DNA from 2 places in the Actinokineospora baliensis genome. Region 2 is predicted to be linked to the other one. Evidence: riboswitches for the same ligand, from Rfam matches in the RefSeq annotation. Region 2 holds a riboswitch; the other holds the start of a gene.
What was found. A riboswitch is a leader RNA that binds a small molecule or an ion and turns the genes downstream of it on or off. The one in region 2 is predicted to bind glycine.

Region 1 (4,365 bases), 280 kb from region 2:
GGCGCGCAGGTAGCGCAGCAGCGCGGTCTCGGAGCGGTGCGTGGAGAACACCAGGTGGGTCATGAACTCGCTGGTGCGGACCAGGTCGGCGGGCAGCGCGTCCGGGGTGTCGGCGTCGAGCGCGTCGACGTCGGCGCTGACCCCGAACGCCTTCCACACCAGGTCCAGGTGCGCGCGGGTGGTGGTCTCGTCGGCGGCGATGCCGACGGTGTCGGCGTCGGCCAGGCGCAGGTTGACCCCCAGGCCCCTGGCGGCGGAGACGATCTCGGCGGCGCGGCCGGGCACGCGGGCGGACACGGTGTCGAAGAACGCCGTCTCGACGACCTCGACGCCGCCGCGGCGCAGGCCCTCGGCCAGCACCGCGGCCAGCCGGTGGGTGCGGGTCGCGATGGCGCGCAGGCCGTCGGGGCCGTGGTAGACCCCGTACATCGAGGCGACCACGGCCAGCAGCACCTGGGCGGTGCAGATGTTGGAGGTCGCCTTCTCGCGGCGGATGTGCTGCTCGCGGGTCTGCAGCGCGAGCCGGTAGGCGGGCTGCCCGTCGGCGTCGGTGCTGACCCCGACCAGGCGGCCGGGCAGCTGGCGCTCGAGGCCCTTGCCGACGGCCATGTAGCCCGCGTGCGGCCCGCCGAAGCCCATCGGCACGCCGAACCGCTGCGTGGTGCCCACGACGACGTCGGCACCGATCTCGCCGGGCGCCTGCAGCAGGGTCAGCGCGAGCAGGTCGGCGGTGACGGCGACCTTGGCGTCGCGGCCGTGCGCGGTGCGGATGAGCTCGGCGAAGTCGCGCACCGAGCCGGAGGCGCCCGGGTAGGACAGCAGGACGCCGAAGAAGTCGTCGACCGGCAGGCCCTCGGCCAGGTCGTGCACGACGACCTCGATGCCCAGCGGCTCGGCGCGGGTCTCGATCACCGCGATGGTCTGCGGGAAGGTGTCGGCGTCGACGACGAACCGGTTGGACTTGGAGCGGCCCGCGCGGCGCAGCAGCGTCATCGCCTCGGCGGCCGCGGTGGACTCGTCGAGCATGGAGGCGTTGGCGGTGGGCAGGCCCGCCAGGTCGGCGACCATGGTCTGGAAGTTGAGCAGCGCCTCCAGGCGGCCCTGGCTGATCTCCGGCTGGTACGGGGTGTAGGCGGTGTACCAGGCGGGGCTCTCCAGCACGTTGCGCCGGATCACCGGCGGGGTGTGCGTGCCGTAGTAGCCCAGGCCGATCATCTGGGTCAGCGTCCGGTTGCTCGCGGCCAGCTCGCGCAGCTCGGCCAGCGCCTGCACCTCGGTGGCCGGTGCGGGCAGGTCAATGGCCAGGTCGCCCTCGCGGATGGACTCCGGCACGGCGTGCTCGGCGAGCTCCTCCAGCGACCCCACGCCGACGACGTCGAGGATCCTGGACAGCTCGGCGGGGCGGGGACCGACGTGGCGGTCGGCGAACGGGGTGCCGTGCTCGAGCGCGGCGAGCGGGATCCGGTCGGTCGTCAAAGTGGCTCCTCGGGCGTGCAGGGGGGTCGGGCCTGGCACGGGCGGTCCGCCCGTGTGGCCCTCCCCCTCTGTCCGTGCCCGAAGGCGCCTGAGAGCTTCACCGCGCCCCTGCCCGGGACGCGACTTGCACCTTCGGCGGGGCTCCCCGGTCGTGCCGGCTCGCCCGCTTTCCAGAGGCGTCTCACCCGCACGGTCCGTTTGCCTGAGAGGTTCCGGGGAGGATTTGCTCCTTCGGCGCCGTGCCGGTCTGGTGGACCGGACGGACTCTCCCGCACGGGTTCAGCGACGCGTTGACGAGTCTAACCCGTCCAGGGTGCGTTTCTCGTCCGGCAGGGTGCAATTCGATTGCGGACCGGGTGCGGCTACCGGTCGACTGCCCGGTATGGGCTCCACCTTGGACACCGCGGCCGTTCGCGCGGCCTACGACGCGCAGCTGCGCCGTGACCTGCCCCCTTCAGGCGGCGCGGCCACCGCCGAGCGCACCGACCAGCTGACCAGGCACCTCGGGGTGGGGCCGGACGGGTGGTCTGGCGTCGTCTGGTCCTCACTCGACGAGGCGACGGCCGACCAGGTGATCGCGGACACCGTCGCGTGGCTGCGCACGGTCGAGGGCCACGCCGAGTGGAAGCTGCACCACCACGACACCCCCGCTGACCTGGGTGCCCGGCTGACCGCGGCCGGGCTGGTCGCGGACGGGGTCGAGTCGGTGATGGTCGCCGAGGCCGCGGCGGTACCGCACTTCGAACCGCCTGCGGGGGTGCGGCTGGTCGAGGTGGCCGACGACGCGGACATCGACCGCGCGGTGCTGGTGCACGACCTCGCCTTCGGCGGCGACCACAGCGGGCTCGGCAGGCGGATGCGCGTCGGGCTGGCGGCGGGGCTCATGGACGTCGTCCTCGCCGTGGCGGGTGACGAACCGGTCAGCGCCGCCCGCACGGACTACTACCCGGGCACCGAGTTCGCGGGCCTCTGGGGCGGCGGGACCGTCGAGGCGTGGCGCGGCCGCGGGATCTACCGGGCGCTGGTGAGCCACCGGGCACGCCGCGCTGAGCAGCGAGGGGTGCGCTACCTGCAGGTGGACGCGCTGCCGACGAGCCGCCCCATCCTGGAGCGGGTCGGCTTCACCGCGATCGCGCTGACAACCCCGTACACAGTGCCCCGGGGCTAGCCCGCGTTGCGGGCCTTCCTGCGCTGGGTGAGCTCGTCGTCCACCGGCACCTCGACGCCGTCCGCGCGCTCGGCCGGGAACTCGTGGATGGTGCCGCTGATCTCCCGGATGGCGCCGCTGACGGCGATGCCGAACACGCCCTGGCCGCCCTGCAGCAGGTCGACGACCTCCTCCGGCGAGGTGCACTCGTAGACCGTGGTGCCATCGCTGAAGAGGGTGATCCTGGCCAGGTCGCGCACGCCGCGCCTGCGCAGGTGGTCGACCGCGACCCGGATGTTCTGCAGGGACACACCGGTGTCGAGCAGCCGCTTGACGACCTTGAGGACGAGCACGTCCTTGAACGAGTAGAGCCGCTGCGACCCCGAGCCCTGCGCGCTGCGCACGGTCGGCACGACCAGGCCGGTGCGGGCCCAGTAGTCGAGCTGCCGGTAGGTGATGCCCGCGATCTGGCACGCGGCGGGACCGCGGTAGCCGACGAGCTCGTCGGGCAGCGAGGCGTCCGGGAACAGTTCGCCCTGCTCGCCGCCGAAGACGGAGTCAGCCCCAGCGGGACCTTCCTCGAACACGCCTGCCTCCCCTCGTCCGGCCACCGATGTGGCCGGCGAACGAGACCGCCCGTTCCACCCTGCGGAACGCCTCGGTCGAGCGGCGCACACCCGGTCCGGCGGTGGTCGGTGCGGTGGTGCTCGCGCCCCGGCCCGGAGTGTTTCGCTCGTCTGTGACGGTAAGACGGGGGCGCGGGGAGGTCAACGCGACGCGCGGGGAGGGGATGGGAGTCGCTGGTGGGGAGGGTCTTCGCCGGGGAATCAGGCAGCGGTAAGTCGGGGATCAGGAGCAGGTTGTGCGGCGGCTCAGGTGTCGGCGCCGCGGAAGTCCTCGGGCGAGACCGAGTCGAGGAACTCGCGGAACTTCTCCACCTCGTCCTCCTGCTCGTCCGGGATGATCAACCCGGCTTCCTGCAGCACCGAGTCCTCGGCGTGGATCGGCACCCCGACGCGCAGCGCCAGCGCGACCGAGTCGCTCGGCCGCGCGGAGACCCGCACGTCGCCGTCGAAGACCAGTTCGGCGAAGAAGGTGCCCTCGCGCAGATCGGTGATCCGCACCTGTTCCAGTTCGCGGCCGAGCGCGCCGATCACGTCCTTGAGCAGGTCGTGGGTCAGCGGTCTCGCGGGCCGCACCCCCTGCTGCTCCAGGGCGATCGCCGTGGCCTCCACCGATCCGATCCAGATCGGCAGGTACCGCTCTCCCTCGGTCTCGCGCAGCAACAAGATCGGCTGGTTCGCGGGCAACTCCACCCGCACCCCCACGACGCGCATCTCGCTCATCGGGCTCGCCTCCCTCCGCTCGCTGGGGCATCGGCGTCCCGTTCCATCGAGGATCGCTCATCGCCTACTTCGACGCTACCCGCCATCTGGTCCCCACGCCCGCCTATCTCACGTCTCCCGCACAGTGATCGGTTCACCCCGCGCGCCGCCGTGCGCACCCGGCTACCGGCCGGTGACTCTGCGCAGACCGGCCCTCACCAGCAGCGAGTGCAGCGTCACCGTGAGCGCCGCGAGGTCGTCGGCCGCCTCGTCCGCGCGCGCCCGAGCCGCCGGATCACGTTGCCGGAACAGAGGAGTGAGCACCTGCTCGATCAAACCGACCTCGCGGTCGGCCGCGGCGCGGAACGCGCGCAGGTGCCGGGGTTCGATTCCGTACTCCGCCAGCGCGGCCGCGGT
Region 2 (4,365 bases):
CGGTGCGCTGGCGGCGATCCTGGTTGGACCGTGGGTCGGGGCGCTGTGCGTGTCGATCGTGCTGGTGGTGCAGGCGCTGGTGTTCGCCGACGGCGGGGTGACCGCGCTGGGCGCGAACATCACCAACATGGCCCTGATCGGCACGGCCGCCGGGTTCGCGGTCGCGACCCTGCTCAAGCGGTTCACCAGCGGCAAGGTCGGGCTGGTCGTCGTCGCGTTCGTCGCGGCGTTGCTGAACACCGTGATCGCCTCGCTCGGCTTCGTGCTCGAGTTCGCCATCGGGGGAGACCCGGCGTTCAGCCTCGGTGGGGTCACCGCGACGGTGGTGGGCGTGCACTGCCTCATCGGCATCGGCGAGGGCGTCATCACCGCGCTCACCGTGGGCGCGGTCGCCGCCGTCCGGCCGGACCTGGTGTACCTGCTGCGCGGCACCAGCCGCCCCCTGGAAGTGCGTGAAGGGACCTCGGCATGACGAGCACGAAGACCCGCAACCTGTCGTTCCTGCTCGGGTTCCTCCTCGTGGCCCTCGTCCTGGCGGGCGCTGTGTCCTACCTGGCCGATTCGAACCCGGACGGGCTCGACCACGCCACACTCAAGGGCTGCGAGGTCGTGGAGACCGCGGAGGGCGAGCAGTTGCAGGGCAGCTGCATCGCGCAGAACGCAAAGGACCACCAGCTCGCGGGGAGCCCGCTGGCTGACTACGCCGTCGACGGTGGTGAAGGCACCACCGGACTGGCGGGTGTGATCGGCGTCGTGCTGACCGTTGTTGTCGCCGGTGGGCTGTTCTGGGTGCTGCGCAGGCGCCCCACCAAGTGAGCGGGGGGCACTCGCACCCGCTGTACCGGCCTGGTGACTCACCGGTGCACCGACTTCCACCGCAGGTCAAGATGGTCGCGGCGGTTGCGGGGGCGTTGTGTGTCGTCACGACTCCTAGGGACAGATTCTGGGCGTTCGGGCTCTACTTGGCCCTCTTGGCCGGAGTTTGGGTGTTCGCGCGGATCCCACCCGGGTGGCTGGCCAAGCGCGCACTGATCGAGTTGCCTTTCGTGGTTCTCGCGCTCGTGTTTCCGTTCGTCGCAGGTGGTCCTACGGTCTACGTGTTGGGCCTAACGCTGTCCGAGCACGGCCTACTGTCCGGCTGGAACATCCTCGTCAAGGGAACCCTCGGCGTTCTGATCTCTCTTACGCTGGCTGCCACCACGATGCCGGGGGAGCTGATCGTCGGTCTGCAGCGGCTGCGGGTACCGAAGATGGTCGTCACCATCGCCACTCTTATGTTGCGCTACTTGGACGTCATCGCCGCCGAAGCCCGTCGCATGCGGATCGCGCGCATCTGCCGGGGCCACGATCCCCGCTTCCTGTGGCAGGTGGGGGCGACAGCGCGCGGCATCGGCACCTTGTTCATCCGTAGTTACGAGCGCGGGGAGCGCGTGCACCTCGCCATGGTGTCGCGCGGCTGGAACGGCTCCATGCCCGACCAGGGACGGCCCGCTGGGCGCACGGCATGGCTCGTGGGACTCATGCCGACGGCTCTGGCCGCCGTCGTGCTAGGCATGGCCCTGTGACACCGCCCGCGCTCTTGGTCGAACGCCTCGCCTACGCCTACCCCGACGGCCACCAAGCCCTCTTCGGCGTGAACCTCCGGGTGGAGCCGGGGGAGAGGGTCGCGGTCCTGGGCCCCAACGGCGCCGGCAAGACCACCTTGGTGCTGCACCTCAATGGCGTGCTGACCGGACAGGGCAAGGTCGAGGTCGCCGGACTGCCGGTCAATAAACAGAATGCGAAAGAGGTCCGCCGCCGGGTCGGCATCGTCTTTCAGGATCCAGACGACCAGCTGTTCATGCCCACGGTCGGTGAAGACGTCGCTTTCGGCCCCGCGAACTTCGGGTTGCGCGGGGCCGAACTCGACGCCCGGGTCAAGCGCGCCCTCGACGACGTCGGCATGGCCGAGCACGCCGAGCGCTCACCCATGCACCTGTCCGGCGGGCAACGCCGCCGGGTGGCGCTGGCCACCGTGCTGGCCTGCGACCCGGACATCCTCGTGCTCGACGAACCCTCGGCCAACCTGGAACCGCGGGCCCGCCGCGAACTCGCCGAGGTGCTGCTCAGCCTGGGCCGCACGATGCTCATGGTCACCCACGACCTGCCCTACGCCGCGCAGCTGTGCCCGCGCGCGGTGCTCATCGATGACGGTGTGATCGTGGCCGACGGCCGCACCCGCGACCTGCTCGCCGACGCCGCCCTGCTGGCCCAGCACCGGCTCGAACTTCCTTTCGGGTTCCGCCTCGACTAGTCTCGCGACCACAACCACATATCGGGCCGCACGAGTGGGACCGGGAGAGCCCTCGACCTTGGTCGAGGCACCGAAGGAGCAAACTCCCCGTCAATCTCTCAGGTAAAGCTACCGTTCCCACCAGGCCACTCTGGAAAGCAGGCGCGATCTCGGCGCCTCACCCACGGTGCAAGCCGCGTTCGCGGCGAAGCTCTCAGGTGCCATGACAGAGGGGGAGTTCCAGCGCCGGGATCGTCCACCCGGCGCGCTGCCCAGGAGCTCCCATGACCCTCGTCCCCCGCACCCAATACAGCGAACAGCCCACGGGTTGTCCACAACCATCACACTCATCCACAGCTCGACCGGTCGCGCTGCACCACGCGCGCCCGGCGTGCCACGCTGCGGACAGCACTGTTCCCGGCGCGCCGAAGGAGAACCGACTTCCATGAGCACACCCTCCCCGCTGCACGCGGTGCATGAGGCCCTGAGTGCCTCGTTCACCGACTTCGCGGGCTGGTCGATGCCCCTGCGCTACGGCAGCGAGCTGGCTGAGCACAAGGCGGTCCGCACCGCGTCGGGCCTGTTCGACCTCAGCCACATGGGCGAGATCGAGCTGACCGGCCCCGAGGCGGCCCAGGCGCTGGACTTCGCCCTGGTCGGCAAGCTCTCGGCGGTGAAGCCGGGCAAGGCCCGCTACACGATGATCTGCGACGACGAGGGCGGTGTCCTCGACGACCTGGTCGTCTACCGGCTGGCCGCCGACAAGTACATGGTCGTCGCCAACGCCTCCAACGCCGCGACCGTGGCCGCCGCGCTGCGCGAGCGCGCCGACGGGTTCGCCGTCGAGGTCGACGACCGCTCCGCCTCGCTGGCGCTGATCGCCGTCCAGGGCCCCACCTCGACGGCGATCATCGGCTCGGTGACCGACGCCGACCTCGACGCGCTCGCCTACTACGCCAGCGTCCCGTCGGCCATCGCGGGCATCGACATCCTGCTCGCCCGCACCGGCTACACCGGCGAGGACGGCTTCGAGGTCTATGTGGACGGTGCCAAGGCCCCCGAGGTGTGGCGGCTGCTCACCGAGGTGGGCCAGGAGCACGGCCTGCTGCCCGCCGGGCTCGCCTGCCGCGACACGCTGCGGCTGGAGGCCGGGATGCCGCTCTACGGCAACGAGCTCAGCGCCTCGTTCACCCCGTTCGACGCCGGTCTCGGCCGGGTCGTGAAGTTCGACAAGCCCGGCGGGTTCGTCGGCAAGGAGGCGCTGGAGCGCCGCCGCGACGCCGACGTCGAGACCAAGGTGCTGGTGGGGCTGATCGGGTCCGGCAAGCGCGCCCCCCGACACGGGTACGCCGTGCTCGACGGGGACGGCGCCCAGGTCGGTACGGTCACCAGCGGCGCGCTCTCGCCGACGCTCGGCCACCCGATCGCGATGGCCTACGTGCCGGTCGCGGTCAGCGAGCCGGGTACCGCGCTCACCGTGGACATCCGCGGCACCGGCGCGCCGGTCGAGGTCGTCAAGCTGCCCTTCTACCAGCGTCAAGCCTGAACCCAGGAGATCGAGAACCCATGAGCAACCCGGAGAACCTCGGCTACACCACCGACCACGAGTGGGTCGACCTCGCCGATCCGGCCTCGGCCACCGTCGGCGTCACCAAGTACGCCGCCGACGCCCTCGGTGACGTGGTGTACGTGCAGCTGCCCGAGGTGGGCGCCACCCTGACCACCGGCGAGGCGTGCGGGGAGATCGAGTCGACCAAGTCCGTCTCCGACCTGTTCGCCCCGGGCGACGGGGTGGTCGTGGAGATCAACGAGGCGGTCGTGGACACCCCCGAGCTGGTCAACACCGACCCGTTCGGCGACGGCTGGCTCTTCCGCTTCCGCGTCGACGGCGAGCCGGAGCTGCTCACCGCCGCCGCGTACGCCGAGCACACCAAGGAGGGCTGATGGCGGGCACACCCACGTTCAACCAGCACCTGGCCGAGGTCGACCCGGAGATCGCCGCCGCGGTCGCCGACGAGCTGCACCGCCAGCAGTCGACCCTGGAGATGATCGCCTCGGAGAACTTCGCCCCGGTGGGCGTGCTCGAGGCGCAG

Region 1: another riboswitch for glycine. It lies ahead of gcvP (aminomethyl-transferring glycine dehydrogenase); the one in region 2 lies ahead of gcvT (glycine cleavage system aminomethyltransferase GcvT).

The regions. Positions count from the first base shown of each region.
Region 1 covers NZ_JAFBCK010000001.1:6,329,487-6,333,851, forward strand. Annotated here, with positions in the region: gene gcvP (aminomethyl-transferring glycine dehydrogenase) at 1-1,476, opposite strand, end outside; glycine riboswitch at 1,657-1,758, opposite strand; gene JOD54_RS28125 (GNAT family N-acetyltransferase) at 1,859-2,644, shown strand; gene JOD54_RS28130 (MerR family transcriptional regulator) at 2,641-3,210, opposite strand; gene JOD54_RS28135 (bifunctional nuclease family protein) at 3,496-3,969, opposite strand; gene ftsR (transcriptional regulator FtsR) at 4,132-4,365, opposite strand, start outside.
Region 2 covers NZ_JAFBCK010000001.1:6,608,474-6,612,838, reverse strand. Annotated here, with positions in the region: gene JOD54_RS29225 (energy-coupling factor ABC transporter permease) at 1-472, shown strand, start outside; gene JOD54_RS29220 (PDGLE domain-containing protein) at 469-816, shown strand; gene cbiQ (cobalt ECF transporter T component CbiQ) at 888-1,565, shown strand; gene JOD54_RS29210 (energy-coupling factor ABC transporter ATP-binding protein) at 1,505-2,293, shown strand; glycine riboswitch at 2,325-2,417, shown strand; glycine riboswitch at 2,418-2,512, shown strand; gene gcvT (glycine cleavage system aminomethyltransferase GcvT) at 2,718-3,818, shown strand; gene gcvH (glycine cleavage system protein GcvH) at 3,839-4,216, shown strand; gene glyA (serine hydroxymethyltransferase) at 4,216-4,365, shown strand, end outside.